Regions from separate parts of the Bradyrhizobium sp. BRP56 genome, predicted to be linked through region 2. Evidence: predicted binding sites of a transcription regulator. Region 2 holds the regulator's gene; each other region holds the start of a gene.
The links. Region 2 encodes PhoB, which activates phosphate uptake and scavenging genes when phosphate is short. Its sites were predicted from a motif close to TGTCATNNANCTGTCAT; they were not measured.
Positions count from the first base shown of each region.

Region 1: the regulator PhoB is predicted to act here: its motif matches at 1,287-1,303, upstream of ugpB (sn-glycerol-3-phosphate ABC transporter substrate-binding protein UgpB).
Region 3: the regulator PhoB is predicted to act here: its motif matches at 6,116-6,132, upstream of ppk2 (polyphosphate kinase 2).

Region 1 is NZ_JADYVV010000026.1:1,390-9,371, forward strand. Features, by position in the region: gene I6F38_RS19315 (CaiB/BaiF CoA-transferase family protein) at 1-1,068, shown strand, start outside; gene ugpB (sn-glycerol-3-phosphate ABC transporter substrate-binding protein UgpB) at 1,359-2,675, shown strand; gene ugpA (sn-glycerol-3-phosphate ABC transporter permease UgpA) at 2,833-3,714, shown strand; gene ugpE (sn-glycerol-3-phosphate ABC transporter permease UgpE) at 3,714-4,562, shown strand; gene I6F38_RS19335 (sn-glycerol-3-phosphate import ATP-binding protein UgpC) at 4,562-5,644, shown strand; gene I6F38_RS19340 (Hsp20 family protein) at 5,815-6,240, shown strand; gene I6F38_RS19345 (DUF1150 domain-containing protein) at 6,291-6,560, shown strand; gene I6F38_RS19350 (DUF6665 family protein) at 6,640-6,987, opposite strand; gene I6F38_RS19355 (AMP-binding protein) at 7,094-7,982, opposite strand, start outside.
Region 2 is NZ_JADYVV010000064.1:45,551-53,532, forward strand. Features, by position in the region: gene pstS (phosphate ABC transporter substrate-binding protein PstS) at 1-521, shown strand, start outside; gene pstC (phosphate ABC transporter permease subunit PstC) at 751-1,740, shown strand; gene pstA (phosphate ABC transporter permease PstA) at 1,745-2,590, shown strand; gene pstB (phosphate ABC transporter ATP-binding protein PstB) at 2,587-3,405, shown strand; gene phoU (phosphate signaling complex protein PhoU) at 3,512-4,228, shown strand; gene phoB (phosphate regulon transcriptional regulator PhoB) at 4,374-5,084, shown strand; gene I6F38_RS33595 (GcrA family cell cycle regulator) at 5,278-5,790, opposite strand; gene I6F38_RS33600 (aspartate aminotransferase family protein) at 6,279-7,487, shown strand; gene argF (ornithine carbamoyltransferase) at 7,487-7,982, shown strand, end outside.
Region 3 is NZ_JADYVV010000016.1:129,421-137,402, reverse strand. Features, by position in the region: gene I6F38_RS14300 (zinc-binding dehydrogenase) at 1-105, shown strand, start outside; gene I6F38_RS14295 (SDR family oxidoreductase) at 213-971, shown strand; gene I6F38_RS14290 (FAD-dependent oxidoreductase) at 976-2,235, shown strand; gene I6F38_RS14285 (amino acid ABC transporter permease) at 2,294-2,962, shown strand; gene I6F38_RS14280 (transporter substrate-binding domain-containing protein) at 3,307-4,185, opposite strand; gene I6F38_RS14275 (DUF6294 family protein) at 4,359-4,781, opposite strand; gene ppk2 (polyphosphate kinase 2) at 5,122-6,060, opposite strand; gene I6F38_RS14265 (fumarylacetoacetate hydrolase family protein) at 6,209-7,381, shown strand.

The DNA.
Region 1 (7,982 bases), on a different contig from region 2:
GACGAGGTGCGCGACTGGGGCCCTCCCTTCCATGACGAGGACGCGGCCTATTTCGTCGGCATCAACCGCAACAAGCGCTCGATCGGCCTCGACCTCGCTTCCGAGGGCGGACGCGCGGTGCTGATGAAGATGCTCGAGACCGCCGACGTGCTAATCGAGAATTTCAAGCCGGGCACGCTCGACAAATGGGGCATCGGCAACGACGTGCTGCGCGCGAAATTTCCGCGCCTCGTGCATTGCCGGATCTCCGGCTTCGGCGCCGACGGCCCGCGCGGCGGCAATCCCGGCTATGACGCGATCATCCAGGCGATGACCGGCATGATCGCGGCGACCGGCTCGCCGGAGAGCGGTCCGATGCGGACCGGCGTGCCGCTGGTCGACATCACCACCGGGCTCTACGCTACGATCGGCATCCTGATGGCGCTGTCGGAGCGGCAGCGCTCAGGGCTCGGCCAGTTCATCGAGACGACGCTGTACGAGACCGGGCTTGCGATCATGCACCCGCACACCGCGAACTACTTCATGCACGGCAAGCCGCCGTCGCTCACCGGCAACGAGCATCCCAACCTCGTGCCGTACGCGATCTTCCCGACCAAGACCGACAACATCTTCATCGGCGTCGGCAATGACGGAACCTTCCGCAAGCTCGCCAAGGAGATCGGCAAGCCCGAGCTCGGCACCGACCCGCGCTTTGCCCGCAACAAGGACCGCATCGCCAACCGCGATGCGCTCCGCGTCGAGCTGGCCGCGGTGTTCAGCCAGCACGAGGCCGAGCCGCTGTGCAATCGGCTGCTCGCCGCCGGCCTGCCGGCAGGCCCGGTGCAGAAGATCGACCAGGCGCTGACCAACCCGCACACCATTCATCGCGGCGACGTCATCGAGAAGGATTGGTACAAGGGCGTCGCCTCGCCGATCCGCCTCGAACGCACCAAGCCGAACCTGCGCCGCACGCCGCCGAAGTTCAGCCAGCACGCCGCGGAAGTGCTTGGCGAGTTCGGCTACTCGAAGGACGAGATCAACGGCCTGGTTGAAAAAGGCGTGGTCTGCGGTCCCCAGCGCAAGCGCTAAAGACGTTTTCGAGCCTGTCCCGCACGTGATGCGTGATGGGCACCGGTTCGCGTCAGGACAAAGCTGGAGCGTCGGCCCGTATCGAACCGGCCGACGCATCAACACTGCGGTGCAGCGTCGCGGCCGGCGTTACACCGCACGGAGCCGGCTGCGGTCTTCGCCTTTTTTACCGCTTCCCTTCGCTTCGGCTTCCCCCCTACCATGACTTTCGTTTATACGGTCATTTGAACGTCATCCGGCGCTGATAACGCGCGCAACGAAAGATGATGTTCCAATTGGGAGGGGTTTTGATGTTCTTTCGACGACTAGGCGCTGCCGCGGCAGCCGCTGCCGCGCTTGCATTCGCGTCGCCCGCGTTCGCGGTGACCGAGATCCAGTGGTGGCACGCGATGACCGGCGCCAACAACGACGTCATCGTCAAGCTGGCCAACGACTTCAACGCCTCGCAATCCGACTACAAGGTGATCCCGACCTACAAGGGCGGCTACGCTGACACCATGAACGCCGGCATCGCCGCGTTCCGCGCCGGCAACGCGCCGCATATCATGCAGGTGTTCGAGGTCGGCACCGCGACGATGATGGCCGCCACCGGCGCCGTCAAACCGGTCTACAAGCTGATGGCCGACGCCGGCGAGAAGTTCGATCCGGGCGTCTATCTGCCCGCGATCACCGGCTACTACTCGACCTCCAAGGGCGAGATGCTGTCGTTCCCCTTCAACTCGTCGTCGACGGTGATGTGGATCAATCTCGATGCGCTGAAGAAGGCCAACATCGCGGAGATTCCGAAGACCTGGCCGCAAGTGTTCGACGACGCCAAGAAGCTGAAGGCAGCCGGCTACAACACCTGCGGCTTCTCCGGCTCGTGGGTCACCTGGGTCAATCTCGAACAACTCTCGGCCTGGCACAATGTGCCGCTCGCCAGCAAGGCCAACGGTCTCGACGGCTTCGACACCGTGCTCGAATTCAACGGCCCGCTGCAGGTCAAGCATCTCGAGAACCTCGTCGAGCTGCAGAAGGACAAGACCTATGACTATGCCGGCCGCACCAACACCGGCGAAGGCCGCTTCACCTCGGGCGAATGCCCGATCTACCTGACCTCGTCGGCCTTCTTCGGCAACGTCAAGGCGCAGGCCAAGTTCAACTTCACCGCTGCGCCGATGCCGTATTATCCCGACGCCAAGGGCGCGCCGCAGAACTCGATCATCGGCGGCGCCTCGCTCTGGGTGATGGGCGGCAAGTCGGCCGAGGAATACAAGGGCGTGGCCAAGTTCCTGACCTTCCTCTCGGACACCGATCGCCAGGTCTGGATCCACAAGGCCTCGGGCTATCTGCCGATCACCAAGGCCGCCTATGCCAAGGCCAAGGAAGAAGGCTTCTACAAGGACCAGCCCTATCTCGAGACCCCGCTGCTCGAGCTCACCAACAAGGAGCCGACCGCGAATTCCCGCGGCCTGCGCCTCGGCAACATGGTGCAGCTGCGCGACATGTGGTCGGAGGAGATCGAGCAGGCGCTGGCCGGCAAGAAGACCGCCAAGCAGGCGCTGGACGCCGCCGTCGAGCGCGGCAACCAGATGCTGCGGCAGTTTGAAAAGACCGCCGTCCGCTGACATGATGCCTTCGGGCATGATCCGGAAAAGCGCGAAGCGGTTTTCCAGCATGCCCAGACGACAAGCTAAAGCGCGATGACGATCCAACCTCATCTCATCGCGCTTTAGGGCCATCAACCGGCAGGCCGCATCCGCGGCCTGCCCTTCTTCCGAGCCCATGCAAAAGCAAGCGATTTTCCAATCAAAGCTGTTGCCTTACGCGCTGGTTGCCCCGCAACTCGCGATCGTCCTGATCTTTTTCTACTGGCCGGCCGTGCAGGCGGTGATCCAGTCCTTCCTGCTGCAGGACGCCTTCGGCCTTTCCACCAGCTTCGTCTGGTTCGAGAACTATCTCGAGCTGTTCAAGGAGCCGGCCTATTTCGCGGCGATCGTCCGGACTTTCGTGTTCTCTTTCGCGATCGCGGTCTCCTCGCTGTCCTTCGCGCTGCTGCTCGCTGTGATGGCTGACAGGCCGCTGCGGGGCTCGACGCTGTATCGCACGCTGCTGATCTGGCCCTATGCGGTGGCCCCGCCGGTGGTCGGCGTGCTCTGGGTGTTCATGCTGCACCCCTCGCTCGGCGTGCTGTCGCGCTATCTGCGCGCCATGGGCATCGACTGGAATCCGCTGCTCGACGGCGACCAGGCGGCGGCCCTGATCATCCTCGCCGCGGCATGGAAGCAGATCTCCTATAATTTCCTGTTCTTCCTCGCCGGGCTGCAGAGCATTCCGAAGAGCGTGATCGAGGCCGCCGCGATCGACGGCGCCCGTCCGATGCGGCGGTTCTGGACCGTGATCTTCCCGCTGTTGTCGCCGACCATCTTCTTCCTCTTGGTCATCAACATCGTCTACGCCTTCTTCGACACCTTCGGCATCATCGACACCATGACCCGCGGCGGCCCCGGCAAGGCAACCGAGACGCTGGTCTACAAGGTCTATACGGACGGCCTGCTCGGCGGCAATCTCGGCTCGTCGGCGGCGCAGTCGGTCATCCTGATGGTCATCGTCGTCATGCTGACGGCGATCCAGTTCCGCTTCGTCGAGCGCAAGGTGACCTACTGATGGTCGAGGAGGAGGGCTTCCAGCGCTATCTGGCTCACGCCATCCTGTGGATCGGGATCGCGATCGTCGCCTTCCCGGTCTATCTCGCCCTGGTCGCCTCGACCCAGGACAACGCCGTCATCGCCAACGGCCAGATGTCGCTGCTGCCCGGCGGCCATTTCCTCCAGACCTACTACCAGACGCTGTTTGTCGGCACGAGCGGCTCGACCCGCGAGCCGGTGCTGAACATGATGCTGAACTCGCTGATCATGGCGCTCTTGATCGCGGTCGGTAAAATCGCGATCTCGATCATCTCGGCCTACGCGATCGTGTATTTCCGGTTTCCGTTCCGGATGGCGATCTTCTGGATCATCTTCATCACCTTGATGCTGCCGGTCGAGGTACGCATCTATCCGACCTACAAGATCGTCGCCGATCTGCATCTGCTCGACAGCTATGCCGGCCTGTCGCTGCCGCTGATTGCGTCAGCGACCGCGACGCTGCTGTTCCGCCAGTTCTTCATGACCGTGCCGGATGAATTGCTGGAGGCTTCCCGCATCGACGGCGCAGGCCCGTTCCGCTTCTTCTGGGATACGCTGCTGCCGCTGTCGCGCACCAACATGGCCGCGCTGTTCGTGATCCTCTTCATCCTCGGCTGGAATCAGTATCTCTGGCCGCTGTTGATCACCACGCGTGACGACATGCAGACCATCCAGGTCGGCATCCGCAAGATGATCACGACGACCGATGCGCTGACCGAATGGCCGATCGTGATGGCGACCGCGTTGCTCGCGATGCTGCCGCCGGTGTTCGTCGTCGTCGTGATGCAGAAACTGTTCGTGCGCGGATTGGTGGAGACGGAAAAGTAATGGCTAACGTCACGCTGCGCAGCGTCCGCAAGACCTATCCCGGCGGCTTCGAGGCCATCAAGGGCGTCGATGTCGACGTCGGCGACGGCCAGTTCTGCGTGCTGGTCGGCCCATCCGGCTGTGGCAAGTCCACTCTGCTCCGCATGGTCGCGGGGCTCGAGACCATCACCGGCGGCGAGATCGACATCGGCGGCCGCGTCGTCAACCAGGTCGAGCCTGCTGATCGCGACATCGCGATGGTGTTCCAGAACTACGCGCTCTATCCGCATATGAGCGTCTACAACAACATGGCCTACGGCCTGCGCAACCGCGGCATGGCCGAGGCCGAGATCAAGACCCGCGTCGAGGAAGCCGCGCGCGTCCTCGAGCTCTCGCCGATGCTGGAGCGCAAGCCGCGCCAGCTTTCCGGCGGCCAGCGCCAGCGCGTCGCGATGGGCCGCGCCATCGTGCGCCAGCCGAAAGTGTTCCTGTTCGACGAGCCGCTGTCGAACCTCGACGCCAAGCTGCGCATCGCGATGCGGGTCGAGATCCGCAAGCTGCAGCGCCGGCTCAACACCACATCGATCTACGTCACCCACGACCAGCTCGAGGCGATGACGCTCGCCGACATCCTCGTCGTCATGAACGGCGGCCAGGTCGAGCAGATCGGCAATCCGCTGGACATCTACCAGAAGCCGGCGACCACCTTCGTCGCCTCCTTCATCGGCGCGCCGCCGATGAACCTGATGCCGCTGCGTGCGGACGAGCTGAAGTCCCAGATCACGGGCGCCGACGGCGCCGGCATTGTCGGGATCCGGCCGGAGGATTTCGTGATCTCGAGCGAGACCGGATCCGGCGGCGTCGCGCTTGGCCTCACGGTCGAGGCGATCGAGCATGTCGGCGCCGAGACCTTCGTCTATGGCAGCCGCCAGCGCGAGGAGCAGGGCGTTGCCACCAATCCGGGCGAGCTGCCGCCCGGCGAGGTGATCGTCCGGGTTCCCGGCGTCTCGGGTCCCGCCATCGGCGAGCGGATCCGGGCCGTCGCCTCCCGCGACAAGCTGCATCTTTTTACTGCCGACGGCCGCAAGCGCGTCGGGGAGTAACCGATCGGGAAGAATTTACCCCCATGTTGCGGGCGTTTAGGCTGGTTTCGGGGCTGCTTGAACGCTATCCAGATCGCCCCCATATCCCTCACTGACCGGAGGCCAGACGGCCCGCCGGTTGCATGGGGCGCCGCAAGGGCCCCTCAAAGTCGCTTCGAGAGGACTTTGTAATGTCTCGTGTTCCATCGTTGTCCAGTCCGTTCCTTCTGGGATTCGACGAGATCGAGCGTGCGCTCGACCGCGTCGTGAAGGGCGCCGACGGCTATCCTCCGTACAACATCGAGCGGTGCGACCGTACCAACGGGCAGCCTGAGCGGCTGCGCATCACCTTGGCGGTGGCGGGCTTCACCCGCGACCAACTCGATGTAACTATTGAGGAAAATCAGCTCGTCATCCGCGGCCGCCAGCAGGACGACAAGGCTCGGCAATACATCCATCGCGGCATCGCCGCGCGCCACTTCCAGCGCACCTTCGTGCTGGCGGAGGGGATGCAGGTGCTGGGCGCGGATCTGAAGAACGGGTTGTTGTCGATTGACCTGGCCAGGCCGGAACCTGAACGGGTCATTAAGACAATCGCTATCAATGAGCACGAATAATAGAAACAACGAGCGGACTCGACCGCTTATCTGACTGAGGAGTCGAGACCATGAGTGAACTGAGTACCACCACCATCGAATCCGAGAGCGTCACGCCGGAAGCGCTGGCCCATCTGGGCGAAGGTCATATCGCCTATGTGAAGCAGGTCCGCTCCGAGGACGTGCCGGATCTCTTTCCGCAGGCGCCGAAGATCGCGCCGGGCCTCAAGCTGTTCGCACTGCACGCCGCCGACGGCACGCCGATCATGCTGACCGACAGCCGCGAAGCCGCGGTCGCGAACGCATGGAGCAACGAGTTGCAGGCCGTCAGCGTCCACTGACGCAAATCTACGGCTGAATTCAGCATCCGCGAATTCAATGCGCGGGCAGGCCTCGACACCGAGGCGGCCCGCGCATTTTTTATGGCGATTGCGTCGATGGGGCGAGCATCGGGCCCATGCTGAGCTGCACCTCGCCGGGGACATTGTAGTCGCGCATCAGCATGCGGTTGTTGCGCAGCCCGCAGGCCTCCCGCTGCACCACGAACATCCAGAGCGCATGGCCGGCCTCCCGCACCAGGAGGCGCCGTGCCTGCTGTGTGGGCGCAGGTGCTTCAGTGTGCGGATGGGCGGCATCGAACTCGCGCAGCCTGGCGAGCGCCTGTTCCAGCGCGCGGCCCATGCGGCCGAGCGCACTCGCCCTCTCTTCGGCGAGCTCGTAAGCGAGAACGTCGACGGGAACGCGATCAAGGCGAAAATCGCGGGACATCAGTCATCCCTGGTTCGCACACGCGATGTTGCGCGCGCCCGTCTTCCGGCGTCATCGGCTGGTTGTCAATACATGTTCAGGACAAGGCACTTTCGCGCGAAGCGGATCAGAACCGCGGCTCGAGTCGCTTGCGGATGTCCGGCTTCAGCACCTTGCCGACCTTGGAACGCGGAAGATCGTCCCAGACCTCGATCTGCTTCGGCGTCTTGATGCTGCCGATCTGCTGCTTGACGAAGGCGGCGAGCGCGGTCGCATCGACAGTGTGGCCGACGCGCGGCTGCACCACGGCGACGATCCGCTCGCCCCATTTGTCGTCGGGCAATCCGATGACGGCGCAATCCTGCACCGCCTCGTGGGCGCGCAACGCGTTCTCGACCTCGATCGAATACACATTGAAGCCGCCGGTGATGATCATGTCCTTGGCGCGATCGACGATATAGAGATAGCCGTCGCCGTCGATGTAGCCGATATCGCCGGTGTGGTGCCAGCCATGCGCCGAAGCCTCGCGCGTGGCCTCGGGGTTCTTGTAGTAGCCTTCCATGACCAGCGAACCGCGCACCACGATCTCGCCGCGCGATCCTGCCGGCAACAGCTTGCCGTCGCCATCCATGATGCCGGCCTGCACCAGCGGGCCGATCCGCCCGGCCGACGAGAGTCGTTCCATTGCGATGGTGCCGTCCGGATTGTAGTGATCGGCGGGCGGCATCATCGAGATCATCATCGGCGCCTCGGTCTGGCCGAACAGCTGCGCCATCGGCCCGATCCGCTTCAGGGCTTCGGCGAGCCGCGTCGCCGAGATCGGTGCCGCGCCGTACCAGAAACATTGCAGCGAGCTGCGATCGGCCGCGTCGAGCCCGGGATGATCGAGCAGCATGTAGATCACGGTCGGCGGCAGGAAGGTGTGGGTGACGCGGTAGCGCTCGATCAGCGCCAGGAACTCGCCGATGTCAGGGTGGTGCATGATCACGACGCGGCCGCCCAGCGTCATGATCGGG
Region 2 (7,982 bases):
ACTTCACCGACTATCTCTCCAAGTCGAACGCCGACTGGAAGTCCAAGGTCGGTTCCGGCACCGCGGTCGAATGGCCGGTCGGCGTCGGCGCCAAGGGCAACGAAGGCGTTGCCGGCAACATCGGCCAGACCAAGAACGCGATCGGCTATGTCGAGTATGCCTACGCCAAGCAGAACAAGCTGACCTACACCGGGCTGGTCAACAAGGCCGGCAAGACCGTGCAGCCGACGATGGCTGCCTTCCAGGCTGCCGCCTCGAATGCCGACTGGGCCAAGGCTCCCGGCTACTACGTGATCCTGACCGACCAGCCGGGCGAAGCCTCCTGGCCGATCACCGCGGCGACCTTCATCCTGATGCACAAGGACTCGACCGACAAGGCGGCCTCGCAGGAAGCGCTCAAGTTCTTCAAGTACGCCTTCGAGAAGGGCGACAAGGCGGCCGAAGAGCTCGACTACATCCCGATGCCGGACTCGGTCGTCAAGCTGATCGAGAAGACCTGGTCGTCGGACATCAAGAGCTAAGTCCGACGCTGCGACAGGACCTGTGCCGACTCGATCGCGGCGCAGGTTGAGCGACCAAGACCCGGTCTCCATCACCGCGGCAACAAGCGCGGGATCGAGGCCGGGGTTCGCGCCTCAAGGGGCGTGGCTGGAACGACGACGCCCGGCCAAATGCGTCAGTGAAGATCGCTTCGGGGCGTAGCGGCTTGCGTGGCTTTTGCATACTAAAGAGGGGATTGGCGTGGCAGACATGGCTGTTCAGAGCGATGTGATGGAAGCCGCGGGACCTTACGATCGCGCCAAGGCCCTCAGCGCCTTCAAGCTCGGTGACCTCACTTTCTATTGGATCACCCGCATCTCGGCGATTTCGGTTCTGTTGATCCTCGGCGGCATCATCCTGTCGCTGATCGTCGGCGCCTGGCCGGCGATGAAGGAATACGGCTTCGCCTTCCTCTGGACGCAGCGCTGGGCGCCCTCGGCCGATCCGCCGGTGCTCGGCGCGCTCGGCCCGATCTACGGCACGCTGATCACCTCGGTCATCGCGATGCTGATCGCCATTCCGGTCGGCATCGGCATCGCCGTGTTCCTCACCGAGCTCTGCCCGCAAATGCTGCGCCGCCCGATCGGCATCGCGATCGAGCTGCTCGCCGGCATCCCCTCGATCATCTACGGCATGTGGGGCTTCTTCGTGCTCGGCCCGTTCCTGGCCAACACCTTCCAGCCTTTCATGATCCGGATCTTCGAGGGCGTCCCGGTGCTGGGCGCGGTGTTCGCAGGCCCGCCGTCCTATCTCAGCCTGTTCAACGCTGCGCTGATCCTTGCGATCATGGTGCTGCCCTTCATCACCGCGATCTCGGTCGACGTGTTCAAGACCGTGCCGCCGGTGCTGAAAGAGGCCGCCTACGGCATGGGCTGCACCACCTGGGAGGTCGTCCGCAGCGTCGTGATTCCCTACACCCGCGTCGGCGTGATCGGCGGCATCATGCTGGCGCTCGGCCGCGCCCTCGGCGAGACCATGGCGGTGACCTTCATCATCGGCAACTCGTTCCGGATCTCGTCGTCGATCTTCGCGCCGGGCACCACGATCTCGGCGGCGATCGCCAGCGAATTCGCCGAGAGCGACGGCCTGCACCAGTCCGGCCTGATCCTGCTCGGCCTGCTGCTGTTCGTGCTGACCTTCTTTGTGCTCGCCGGCGCGCGGCTGATGCTGATGCGGCTTGAAAAGAAGGCGGGGAAGTAACGCCATGAACCCGATCTACAAATCCCGCCGCCGCAGCGACATCGTCATCCGCGCACTCTGTGTCGGCGCGGCGCTGTTCGGCGTCACCTGGCTGGCGCTGATCCTGATCACGCTGCTCTATAACGGCCTTGCCGGCCTCAGCGTGCAGCTGTTCACCCAGAACACGCCGCCGCCCGGCTCGACCGAAGGCGGCCTGCTCAACGCCATCGTCGGCTCGGTCATCATGACCGTGATCGGCGTCGGCATCGGCGCGCCGCTTGGCCTGTTCGCCGGCACCTACCTCGCCGAATACGGCAAGCACGACAAGCTGACCTCGGTGATCCGCTTCATCAACGACATCCTGCTCAGCGCGCCCTCGATCATCATCGGCCTGTTCATCTATGGTGCGGTGGTGGTGCCGATGCGCGGCTTCTCGGCGATCGCAGGCAGCCTTGCGCTCGCGGTGATCGTGATCCCGGTCGTGCTGCGCACCACCGAGGACATGCTGCTCTTGGTGCCCAATCCGCTGCGCGAGGCCGCCTCCGCGCTCGGCCTGCCGCGTTCGCTGGTGATCAAGCGGATCGCTTATCGTGCGGCGCGATCGGGGCTGATCACCGGCGTGCTGCTGGCGACCGCCCGCGTCGCCGGCGAGACCGCGCCGCTGCTGTTCACCGCGCTGTCGAACCAGTTCTTCAGCCTGGATCTGACCAAGACGATGGCCAACCTGCCGGTGACCATCAATAACTTCGTGCAGAGCCCCTACGCCTACTGGAAAGAGCTGGCGTGGAGCGGTGCGCTGCTCATCACATTCACCGTGCTCGCGTTGAATATCGGCGCGCGTATCCTTGGTGCCGAAAGGGCCGCAAAATGACCGAGCTTTCCGTCTCCACGACTGCCGCAGGCCACATTCCGCAGGTTCCGCTGCCGGAAGCGCCGCCGAAAGTCACGGTGCGCAATCTCAACTTCTATTACGGCGAGCACCACGCGCTGAAGAACATCAACCTGACGCTCGGCACCAACCGCGTCACGGCGTTCATCGGCCCGTCCGGCTGCGGCAAGTCGACCCTGCTGCGCATCTTCAACCGGATGTACGACCTGTATCCGGGCCAACGCGCGGTCGGCCAGCTGATGCTGGACCAGACCAACATTCTCGACCCCAAGCTCGACCTCAACTTGCTGCGCGCGCGGGTCGGCATGGTGTTCCAGAAGCCGACGCCGTTCCCGATGACGATCTACGAGAACATCGCCTTCGGCATCCGCCTCTACGAGAAGATCTCGAAGTCCGAGATGGACGACCGGGTCGAGAAGGCGCTGCGCGGCGGCGCGCTGTGGAACGAGGTCAAGGACAAGCTGAACGCCTCCGGCCTGTCGCTCTCCGGCGGCCAGCAGCAGCGCCTGTGCATCGCGCGCACCGTGGCGGTGCGCCCCGAGGTGATCCTGTTCGACGAGCCGTGCTCGGCGCTCGACCCGATCTCGACCGCCAAGGTCGAGGAACTGATCCAGGAGCTCTCCGAGGACTACACGATCGCGATCGTCACCCACAACATGCAGCAGGCGGCGCGCGTCTCCGACAAGACCGCCTTCATGTATCTCGGCGAGCTGATCGAGTTCGACGACACCAACAAGATCTTTACCTCACCGAGCGATCGGCGCACCCAGGACTACATCACCGGCCGGTTCGGTTGACCGGCGCATGATCCGGAAAAGTGGAAACCGGTTTTCCGATCAGGTCATGCTAAAATTCAGGACACGAAGCCATGATCCCCGGGATCATGGTTGAGGGAGACAAGCGATGGCTTCTGAACATACCGCCAAGGCATTCGACAGCGACCTGCAGGAGTTGACCCGCCTGGTCGCCGAGATGGGCGGCCTGGTCGAACGAATGATTACCGAGTCGGTCGACGCGCTGATCCGTCGCGACGTCGCGCTCGGCAAGCGCGTGGTCGCCGCCGACATCGAGATCGACAATCTGCAGCGCAACATCGAAGAGCGCGCGGTGCTGACGATCGCGCGCCGCCAGCCGATGGCGATCGACCTGCGTGAGATCGTCAGCGCGATGCGCGTCGCCACCGATCTCGAGCGGATCGGCGACCTCGCCAAGAACATGGGCAAGCGCGTCGCGGCGCTGGAGAGCGATTTCCAGCCGCTGAAGTTGATCCGCGGCCTCGAGCACATGACCGACCTCGTACTGTCGCAGGTCAAGTCGGTGCTCGACGCCTACGCCGCGCACGACCTGCCGGCGGCGATGAACGTCTGGAAGGGCGACGAGGAGGTCGATGCGATCTGCACCTCGCTGTTCCGCGAACTGCTCACCTACATGATGGAAGATCCGCGCAACATCTCGTTCTGCATCCATCTGATGTTCTGCGCCAAGAACATCGAGCGGATCGGCGATCACGCCACCAATATCGCCGAGACCGTGTTCTACATGATCGAGGGCCAGCAGATCACCGACAAGCGCCCGAAGGGCGACATGACCACTTTTGCCACCACGGTGCCGGGCAACTGAGGCATGATCGGCAAGCGCGGAACCGGCAAGAGTGAAACTGGATGGTCCTCGCGACAACTCGCTTCCGCGGGGACTATGCTTGAGGAAGTAAGCGTTTCGGTTTGCGTCTGGGCAACGGATCACCACAGAGAAAGAACTTAGACCGATGAGCGCACGCATTCTGGTAGTCGAAGACGAGGAAGCGCTGACGACGCTGTTGCGCTACAATCTCGATGCGGAAGGCTACGATGTCGAGACGGTGGGGCGCGGCGACGATGCGGATACAAGGCTGAAGGAGCGCGTTCCCGACCTCGTGGTGCTGGACTGGATGCTGCCGGGCCTGTCCGGCATCGAACTGTGCCGCCGCCTGCGGGCGCGGCCCGAGACCAAGCAGCTTCCGATCATTATGCTGACCGCGCGCGGCGAGGAAAGCGAGCGCGTGCGCGGGCTTGCCACCGGCGCGGACGATTACATCGTCAAGCCGTTCTCGGTGCCGGAGCTGCTGGCGCGGGTGAAGGGCCTGTTGCGCCGCGCCAGCCCGGAGCGGCTTGCGACCGTGTTGACCTACGGCGACATCGAGCTCGACCGCGAGAAGCGCCGCGTGGCGCGCTCGGGCCGTCCGATCGATCTCGGGCCGACCGAGTATCGCCTGCTCGAATTCTTCCTCGAGCATCCCGGCCGCGTGTTCAGCCGCGAGCAACTGCTCGACAGCGTCTGGGGTCGCGACATCTACATCGATGAGCGCACCGTCGACGTGCATATCGGCCGCCTGCGCAAGCTGCTCAATCCGGGCCGCGAGCAGGATCCGATCCGCACCGTGCGCGGCGCCGGCTACGCGCTCGACGACCGCTTTGCCAAGGCCGAGCCGCAGCCGTAATGGGCGTTGGCTTAGCCCCGGCCCATCCAGCATCGTCATTGCGAGCGTAGCGAAGCAATCCATTTCACCGCAAACGCGGAACGATGGATTGCTTCGTCGCTAACGCTCCTCGCAATGACGGTGGAGGCCACAAAAAAAATCCCCGCTTTCGCGGGGATTTGTTTTTCAGGTCTTCCGTCGTTTTCCCGAGTGCTCACTTGATCTGCGGTTTCGCCGACGGCCGGCGGCGATCGGCGGCGGGCTGGTAGGCGACGCGCGAGTGATGCGCGCAATAGGGCAGGCCGGCGAGCGCCTTGCCGCCGCAGAAGAAGAATTCCGGGCTCGAGGGATCGCCGACCGGCCAGTGACAGGTGGCCTCGTTGAGCTCGAGCAGCGACAGCCGCTGGCTCATCGGCACCACATTGTCGTAGGAGATCGGATCGGGCTCCATCTCGACCTCGAAGGCATGCGCCAGCGCGGTGTTGCCGCGCGAGACCGGACGCGCCACCCGCATCATGTGCTGGGCCGGGCGAGCCTTGCGCTGCCGCGGCGCGGCCGTGGAGGGTGCCTTGGCGCGGCCGGAGAGGCCGAGCCGATGCACTTTGCCGATCACGGCGTTTCGCGTCACATTGCCAAGTTCCGCCGCGATCTGGCTGGCCGACAGGCCGGACTCCCAGAGTTTCTTCAGCTGCTCGACGCGATCGTCGGACCAGGTCAATACAGTCATCGCATTCTTCCCTTCGCGTAGCGCCGGCCAATCATTGGAGCGGCGCTGCGAGCCAATCTGGACAAATATCCCTGCGGCCAGAATCCCTTAGCCCTCGCCGGGCACGGTGTTGCGCCCGAACGTTTACGCGAGACACAAAGGCTACTTAGAGGGTCCAGTACCGCCGCACGAGATGTCGTACCCGACAGGCCAAACGCTACAATATGGCGTGACTCTGGCGCAAGAGTCCGCGGCCGTGCGTCCACATGTTCCCACACAGTTAAGCATCGCGATGAGGCTTTTCCACCGCACCGGAATGCTCCGGATTGCGCTCGTTTCGCATTGCAGGAAGGCCACTTCGTGACGATTGACACTTACCGACCGCAGCATAGAATGCCCGCCACGTGCCGCCCGCAAAGGCGGCCGTTTTGTTTTCCGAAGCTGGCCGTTGCTGCGCTGGCGTCAAGGCGCAGCGGCAATTGTCGGCTTAAAAACCGTCAGTGATCGCCATGACCAACGCTGCCACGTCGCATCTGCTCCCCGTCTTCGCCAGGGTCGATCTCGGCTTCGAGCGCGGCGAGGGCGCCTGGCTGATCGCAACCAACGGCGACCGCTATCTCGATTTCACCTCGGGCGTCGCGGTCAACGCGCTCGGGCACGCGCATCCGCATCTGGTCAAGGCGCTGCAGGAACAGGCGACCAAGCTCTGGCACATGTCGAACCTGTTCAAGAGCCCGGACGGCGAGGTGCTTGCCGCACGGCTGTGCGAGCAGAGCTTTGCCGACTTCGTGTTCTTCTGCAATTCCGGCGCGGAAGCGATGGAGGGCGTGATCAAGCTGGTCCGCCACTATCACTTCTCCAAGGGCCATGGCGAGCGCTACCGCATCATCACCTTCGAGGGCGCCTTCCACGGCCGCACGCTGGGTACGCTGGCGGCGACCGGCTCGGCGAAATATCTCGAGGGCTTTGGCCCGCCGATGGACGGCTTCGACCAGGTGCCGCATGGCGACATCGAGGCGGTGAAGAAGGCGATCGGTCCGCACACCGCCGGCATCCTGATCGAGCCGGTGCAGGGCGAGGGCGGCGTGCGCTCGGCGCCGCAGGCGTTCTTCAAGGCGCTGCGCGCGCTCTGCGACGAGCACGGCCTGCTACTCGCCTTCGACGAGGTGCAGACCGGCATGGGCCGCACCGGCGAGCTGTTCGCCTACAAGCGCACTGGCGTCACGCCGGACGTGATGTCGCTGGCCAAGGCGCTCGGCGGCGGTTTTCCGATCGGCGCGGTGCTGGCGACCGCCCAGGCTGCGGCCGGCATGGCGCCCGGCTCGCACGGCTCGACCTTCGGCGGCAATCCGCTCGCGGTCGCCGCCGCCAATGCCGTGCTCGACGTCATGCTGAAACCCGGCTTCTTCGAGTATGTGCAGAAGATGTCGCTGCTGCTCAAGCAGAAGCTCGCTTCCGTCGTCGACCGCTATCCCGGTGTGCTGTCGGAGGTGCGCGGCGAGGGGCTGTTGATCGGCGTCAAGGCCGTGGTGCCGTCGGGCGACCTGATCGCAGCGCTGCGCAACGAGAAGCTGCTCACCGTCGGCGCAGGCGACAATGTGGTGCGGTTCCTGGCGCCGCTGATCGTGACCGAGGCCGAGATCGACCAGTCGATCACCGCGCTCGAGCGCGCCTGCTCTGTGCTGTCGGCGGCGCAGCCGAAGAAGGCGGCTGGATAATGAGCAAGCCGGTCCGTCACTTCCTCGATATCAACGAGCTGCCGCTCGGCGAGCTGCGCAACATGCTGTCCGCCGGAGCCGCCATGAAGGCGAAGCTGAAGGCGCATGAGAAGGGCAGGAAGCCGCTCGAAGGCAAGACGCTGGCGATGATCTTCGAGCGCCCGTCGACCCGCACAAGGGTGTCGTTCGACGTCGGCATGCGCCAGCTCGGCGGCGAATCCATCATGCTGACCGGCGCCGAGATGCAGCTCGGCCGCGGCGAGACCATCGCTGACACCGCGCGCGTGTTGTCGCGCTATGTCGATGCGATCATGATCCGCATCCTCAATCATGACGCGCTGCTCGAGCTCGCGGCTCACGCCACCGTTCCCGTCATCAACGGCCTGACCCGGCGCTCGCACCCCTGCCAGGTGATGGCCGACCTCATGACCTATGAGGAAAACCGCGGCTCGATCGAGGGCAAGACCGTGGCCTGGACCGGCGACGACAACAACG
Region 3 (7,982 bases), on a different contig from region 2:
TCGCTGGTCACTGGCCGCGTCGGCATCGACGGTGTCGCGCAGGCGTTTGCCGATCTCGCGAATCCCGAGGCGCACACCAAGATCCTGGTCGAGCCGTGGCGCTGATTTGGCGTTGAACGCGGCGGTAAACTGACGGCGAGGGGCGCGGTTTGCATTTCGTGACGCCGAACCTATAGTTCGCTGTCTCGTATCGCACTGACAGCACGCACTCCATGCGAATTTCGATCATCACGGGAGGCGGCTCCGGCATCGGCGCCGCCGTCGCGCGCCGGCTCGCCGGCCCCGCTCAATCCCTGATGCTGCACGGACAGGGCGTCGAGGCCGCCGGCCTCGCGCGGCTGAATTCGGTCGCGGAGGAATGCCGCAGCAAGGGCGCGAAGGTCGAGGTGAGCACCGGCGATCTCGCCAAAGCCGGCGCCGGCACCGCGCTGGTCGCGGCAACGCGGGCCGCGTTCGGGCCGATCGACAGCATCGTGCACGCCGCAGGATTTGCCGACCGGCGCGAGTTCGCCAACCTGCCGCGCGCGGCGCTGGAGCGCGCCTTCGCGGTGATGGCGGCGGCCTTCCATGAAATCGCGGCGGCGGCGCTGTCCGACCTCACGCGCAGCGCGCACGGCCGGGTCGTTGCGGTGTCGAGCTTCGGGCCGCATCGCTTCGTGCCCGGCGCCACCTATCCGGGATCGGCCGCCGCGAAGGCCGCGCTCGAGGTGCTGGTGAAGTCGCTCGCGATCGAGCTCGCCGCGTCAGGCGCCACCGCCAATGCCGTGATGCCTGGCTACACCCGCAAGGATCCCGGCCTGTTCGGCGCGCTGGATACCGCGACCTGGGAGCGCGTCGCAAAGGCCAATCCGATGCAGCGGCTGGCCGAGGCCGACGAGGTCGCGGCCGTCGTCGCCTTCCTGCTGTCGCCGGAAGCAAGCCACGTCACTGGCGCGACGCTGCCGGTCGATGGCGGCCTGACCTTGATGTGACGCCATGAGCGAGGGCGAACCAACAGAGCAGGTCGATGTTGCGGTGCTCGGTGCCGGCATGGTCGGCGTCTCGGCGGGCCTCGCCGCGCAACAGCGCGGGCTCTCCGTCGTCGTCGTCGATCGCCGCGAGCCCGGCAGCGAAACCTCCTACGGCAATGCCGGCATCATCTCCTCGGGCTCGATCCTGCCGCTCAATACGCCGTCGCTGCTGAAGAACCTGCCGAAATATCTGACCAACGCGCATCCGGCGCTGCGCTGGAACATTGCGTGGGCGCTCGCCAATACCGGCTGGGTGATCCGCTTCCTCGCGGCGGCAACGCCGTCGCAGACCAAACCGCGCGCCGCCGCGCTGCATGGCCTGATCGGGACCTCGCTGAAGCTGCATCGCGACTGGATCGTGCAGGCCGGCGCCGGCCATCGCATCCGCGAAACCGGCTGGCTCAAGGCCTGGCGCAGCGACGGGCTCGCCGCCGCCCAGGCCGAGCAGGCAGCGCTCGCCGAGTTCGGCATCAGGAGCGAGGTGCTCGATCGTCAGGCGATCTCCGCGCTCGAGCCCAACATCATCCCTGCCTATAGCGTCGGCCTGCTGCACACGCAGACGGCATCGGTCGATTCACCTGGAGCTGTGGTCAAGGCCTACGCGCAGATGCTCGCCGCTGGCGGCGGCACGATCAGGCAATCCGGGATCCGGCGGATCGAGCCGCACGGCGACGGCTGGCGCGTGCAGCTCGCCGACGGCGAGATCGCTGCGCGCCATGTCGTGGTCGCGCTCGGGCCGTGGTCGGCCGAACTGCTGCGGCCGCTCGGCTACCGCGTGCCGCTGGCGTTCGAGCGCGGTTATCACCAGCATTTCGTGCCGAACCCGGCACGCAAATTGCTGCGGCCAATCCATGATGCTGAGGGCGGCTTTCTGATGACGCCGATGGAGCAGGGCGTTCGCGTCACCAGCGGCGTCGAGCTCACCGCGCGCGACGCGCCGTCGAATTTTTCGCAGCTCGAGGCGGTGGTGCCGATGGCGCGCAGCGTGGTCGAATTTGGCGATGCGGTCGGCGAGCGCTGGCGCGGCGCGCGGCCGACGCTGCCCGACAGCCTGCCGATGATCGGCGAGGCGCCGCGACATCGCGGGCTCTGGCTCGCCTTCGGCAACCAGCATATCGGCTTCACCACCGGCCCCGGAACGGGCGCCGCAATTGCGGCGATGATCGCGGGCGATGCGCCGCCGTTCGAGGTGAAGGCATTTTCGCCCGCCCGGTATATCGCGTGACTCGCGCGAGGCCGCCTGCAATGTTTGGCGATCAAGCGCGCGGCAACCGAGGGGCAGGATGAACTACGTCTGGGATTTCGGCATCCTTGCCAAGTACAGCCATCTGTTCTGGCTCGGGCTCGGCTGGACCATCGCCTACACCATCGGCACCATCATCCTCGGGACCTTGATCGGCCTGATCGTCGGCATGCTGCGGCTGCGGCGCATTCCGGTGATCGACTGGCTCCTGATCGCCTATATCGAGACATTCCGCTGCACGCCGCTGCTGGTGCAGATCATCTGGTTCTACTATGCGTTTCCGGTGGTGATCGGCGTCAACATCCCGGCGCATGTCGCAGCCGTCAGCGTGCTCTCGCTCTATGGCGGCGCATTCTATGCCGAGATCGTGCGCGGCTCGATCGAGAGCGTGCCGGTCGGGCAGTGGGACGCCGCGAAGGCGCTCGGCTTCCGCGGCTGGCGCCTGATGCGGCTCGTGATCCTGCCGCAGGCGCTGAAGCCGATGATGGCGCCCTATGTCAACCAGTCGGTCACGCAGCTCAAGAACACCTCGCTGGTCTCGATCATCGCGGTACCCGATCTCGTCTACAACGCGACCTTGATCAACGCCGACACCTACCGGCCGCTCGAGGTCTACACCATCGTGGCGCTGATCTATTTCGCGATCCTGTTCCCGTCGACGCTGGTGGCCAGGCGGTTGGAGCGCGGGCTAACCTACGACAAGGTGTGAGTTGCTTGACCTCTCCCGCTTGCAGGGGAGGGTCGGATCGCATCGTTAGATGCGATCCGGTAGGGAGCTCGCTCCATACATAGGGCGTCGCTTGTGGCGACACCCCCACCCCGGCCCTCCCCCGCAAGCGTAGGGCAATCGCATATGGCCGTTTGAGGTAATCGGAGTTCCCACAAACTCGTCATGCCCGGGCTTGTCCCGGGCATCCACGTCTTCGTTTCCACGCGAAGAACAGACGTGGATGGCCGGGACAAGCCCGGCCATGACGGCGCGGAAGAATCGGTTTATGCGATTGCCCTGCCCGCAAGCAGGAGAGGGAGATCACTGCCGTCTCGGCAATCGCCTCAAATACTCAACTCCACCGGCACATCCTCGGGCTTGACACCGGCGAGGCCGAGGCCCTCCACGAACCATTCGCGCATCTGGCCGATGCCGCGGTTGTAGTCGATCCACACCGACAGAAAATCGCGCCAGCGCTTGTCGGCTTCGCGCCGCACCGCCGTGCCGCTCGCGATCGTCACCGACGGCGAGGCCAGGATCTTGTAGGTGCCGAGGTTCGGGTTCTTGGCGATCGCGGTCAGCCCGAGCACCAGCGCGTTGACCACGCAATCGACGCGGCCCGACGACATTTCCAGCATCACCTCATCGCGCGACTTCAGCGACTTGATGGTGGCGTTCGGCGCAAAGCGGCGCGCCACCGCCTCGTTGGCCGAGCCGACGTCGACCGCGATCTTGACCTCGGGCTTGTTGATGTCGGCCCAGGTCTTGGCTTCCAGCCCCTTCCTCAGCATCGCGCCGAACGGATGCGGGAACACCAGATTAGTGAAATCGACCACCAGCGCGCGCTGCGGCGTCGGGTTGAGCGCGAAGCCGAGGTCGATCTTGTTGGCCTGCAGATCAAGGATTGAATTGCCGTAGGTCGACTCGACATATTCCAGCTTGACGTCGAGCAGTTTGGCCAGATCGTTGGCCATCTCGATCGAGAAGCCGGACCAGGTGCCCGAGGCGAGGTCCTTGTTGAAATAGGGCAGCTCGCCCGGCAGCACCGCGATCCGCAGCACCTTGTTGGCCCGGATGCGATCCAGCGTGTTGTCGGCTGGCGTCTGCGCCGAGGCCGGCGTTGCCATCGCGGCCGCGAGCGCCGCGCCGCTGCCTATCCCGAGCGCATAGCGCAGCGCGTCACGGCGATCTTCGGAGATTTTGATGTCGTCGGATTGAGTCAAGCGGGCCTCCCTGCACCAGATCGGGGGAAGCCTAGCGTCGGTATCCGGTGCCAGCAAGTGCGCGCGCCTGCACCATTGGTAGGCAAGGCGAGGGCGCGGTCGCCTACGTGCCGGACTTCACCTCTCCCGCTTGTGGGGGAGGTCGAATAAGCCGCGAACCGCGCCCTTAGGGGTTAGCAACGATAGGTCATGTTCGCCCCTGTGACCGAAGAAAAGAAAACGGCGGGGAAGCTCAGTTCGGCTACCCAATCGAGCACTTGGTTGTCTGTCTGGGTTTCTGGACTTGAAAGGTGTGGAAATTGAAAAAGCACCGTCCCGTGAATGTCCAAAAGAACGAGACGATCGATAACCCAAACATCACCGTCGTCGGTCGAGAAAAATTTTGCCAGCAATTCTGCTGTTCCGTCAGAACGAAGCCTGAGAGTGGGGCCGTTGTTCAGGGTGCCGTTCAAGAAGCCGGACAGCTTGCAATCGCCGTAACGAATGGGCGCGCTCCAACTGAGGTCAAGGGTTTGGATAGCATGTGTCGCAACACCCTTATAGCTTTCTGGCTGGTCGGTCGCCGAGCTTTTGCTTTCAAGATGTTCTTTCAACATAGCGTACGCCTCCTTCTAGCCCGCGAATTGCGAGCAACCTCTGGTTTAGAGGGAGGGCGCAAAAGGACCAGTGAGCTGCCTCACAATCTATTATCGCGATTTAGTGATCCTCCCCCGTAAGCGTAGGGCAATCGCATATGGCCGTTTGAGGCGATCGGAGTTCCCACAAACTCGTCATGCCCGGGCTTGTCCCGGGCATCCACGTCTTCGTTTCCACGCGAAGAAAAGACGTGGATGGCCGGGACAAGCCCGGCCATGACGGCGCGGAAGAATCGGTTCATTCCATATGCGATTGCCCTGCCCGTAAGCGGGGGAGGACAGAGCGTGCGCGCGCCCAGAATCAATATCGTCCGGGCACGTACATCTCCTGCGGGATCGGGCCGCGGTGATAGTCCGGGTTGCGCACCCGCGGCGGCAGCACCACCGGCTGGTGGGTGACCGCCTGATAGGGGATCTGGCTCAAGAGATGCGAGATGCAGTTGAGCCGGGCGCGCTTCTTGTCGACGGCGTCGACGATCCACCATGGCGAGTCGGGCAGGTGGGTGCGTTCCAGCATCGTTTCCTTGGCCTTGGTGTAGAGCTCCCAGCGGGTCCGCGCCTCGACGTCCATCGGGCTCAGCTTCCACTGCTTCAGCGGATCCTGGATCCGCATCGAGAAGCGGAACGCCTGTTCTTCGTCGGTGATCGAGAACCAGTATTTCAGGAGGACGGTGCCGGAGCGGATCAGCATGCGCTCGAATTCCGGCACCGAGTTGAAGAATTCCTCGTACTGCTCGTCGCTGCAGAACCCCATCACCTTCTCGACGCCGGCGCGGTTGTACCAGCTGCGGTCGAACAGCACGATCTCGCCGCCGGCCGGCAGATGCGAGACATAGCGCTGGAAGTACCATTGCGTGCGCTCGCGCTCGTTGGGCGCCGGCAGCGCCGCGATCCGGCAGACCCGCGGGTTGAGCCGCTGGGTGATGCGCTTGATCACGCCGCCCTTGCCGGCGGAATCGCGGCCCTCGAACAGCACGACGACCTTCTTCTTCTCGTGCTGCACCCAGTCCTGCAGCTTGACCAGCTCGCCCTGCAGCCGCAGCAATTCGCGGAAATAGAACTTGCGGTCGATCGACGGCCTGCCGGCGGCGCCGTCATGGTCGAGCTCGTCGAGCCTCATGTCGTCGAGCTCGAGCTCGAGTTCCTCGTCGAGGCTGTCGGCCATCTCCTGATGGATGCGGGCGCGCAAGGCTTCGGCTTCATCCCGGGAGGCTTCGTCGGTGAGGGCGGAGGTCGTCATGAAGGTCCGTCTTTCAGTGTGTTAGATGGATCGGACGGCAGCATTGACGGGCGATGTTACCCCTCTATGACAATGCCGTGACCGCTGTTTCACGCCGCCGGGCGGACTGTGCTAACAAGCCGACAAAACCAAAAAGGGAGATGTGCCGATGATTTCGCTCACGCCAAAAGACGTCCTGCCGGAGGACGGCACCGCTGGCACGCTGGTCGGGCGGGTCTGGTTGCCGCAGGCCGGCGGGCCGGCCGTCGTCGCGGTGCGGGCAGACGGCGTGTTCGACGTCACGGCGCGGTTCCCGACGGTGAGCGCGCTCTGCGAGGAAAGCGATCCCGCGGCCGCGCTGCGCGCCACGCGCGGCGAGCGGATCGGCGATTTCGAGGCGATCCTTGCCAACACCCCGCCCGACGGCCGCGACAAGGCCACGCCGCATCTGCTGGCGCCGGTCGATCTCCAGGTGCTGAAGGCCGCCGGCGTCACCTTCGCGATCTCGATGCTGGAGCGCGTGATCGAGGAGCGGGCGCGCGGCAATCCGTCCTCGGCGGACGCGATCCGCAAGGAGGTGGTGCGCCTGGTCGGCGACGATCTCTCCAAGCTGAAGCCCGGCTCCGAGCAGGCGATGAAACTGAAGCAGGTGCTGATAGATCAGAATGCCTGGAGCCAGTATCTCGAGGTCGGCATCGGTCCCGACGCCGAAGTGTTCACCAAGGCGCCGACGCTGTCCTCGGTCGGATCAGGCATGGATGCCGGGCTGCATCCGAAGTCGACCTGGAATAATCCGGAGCCGGAGGTCGTGCTGATCGTCTCCGCCGCCGGCAAGATCGTCGGCGCCGCGCTCGGTAACGACGTCAATCTGCGCGACTTCGAGGGGCGCTCGGCGCTGTTGCTGTCGAAGGCCAAGGACAACAACGCGTCCTGCGCGATCGGCCCGCTGCTCCGGCTGTTCGACCAGACCTTCTCGCTCGACGATGTCAGGAAGATGGATGTCGGCCTGACCGTGACTGGCGCAGACGGCTTCGTGCTCGAGGGCCATTCCTCGATCAGCAAGATCAGCCGCGACCCGACCGATCTGGTCGCCCAGACCATCGGCCCCGTGCATCAATATCCTGATGGATTTGCGCTGTTCCTCGGCACGATGTTCGCGCCGGTCAAGGATCGCGATGCCAAGGGCGAGGGCTTTACCCACAAGCGCGACGACATCGTGACCATCGCCGCGCCGCAGCTCGGCAAGCTGGTCAACCGGATGCGCAATAGCGACGAATGCGAGCCCTGGACCTTCGGCGTCGGTGCGCTGATGAAGAACCTCGCACAGCGCAAGGTGCTGTGAGGATCAGGACGGGACGGCGAGTCCACTACCTCGACCACTTCGTCGGCCGTGTGCGGCCTGTCGCGTGGCGGCAGGTCGGCGCTGAGTTGCGCCCGCAATCCGGTGACGTTCAGCCGCCTCTCGCAGCGCGTTGAACGACGATGATGGTGACTGTGCCGAAGCGTCGGCATTGTCGAACATGTTCAGAAACCTGCGCGGCAGATCGACCGTGTGGCGCAACTTAAGCGCGCTAAAACACGCGGAATTTGCCGCTTTTTCCTAGCTTTATGTGAACCAGTTCATCCTCGTTCGCGCCGGTCCGCTCCAGCATGTTGGCTCGACGCGAACAGAAGGAGTCGCGGACATGAGCGAGCAGCCATCAAACGGAATGCCGGATTGGCTCACCACCGATATGCTGGTCATTGCCGTCTCACTGGCCATCATCGTGATTGGGATATGGATCGCGCCGTAGCCTGGTTGTCGCGGCGAGGCCGTCCAGCCGGCCAGAGCGCCAGCGCCAATCACTGAGTTGCCCGACGGCGCAAGCCCCTTTTGCAAAACGGAACGAGATGCAAAACTCGGACGATTCATGTCCCGAGAATGCGAAGGTATGCTCACTGAC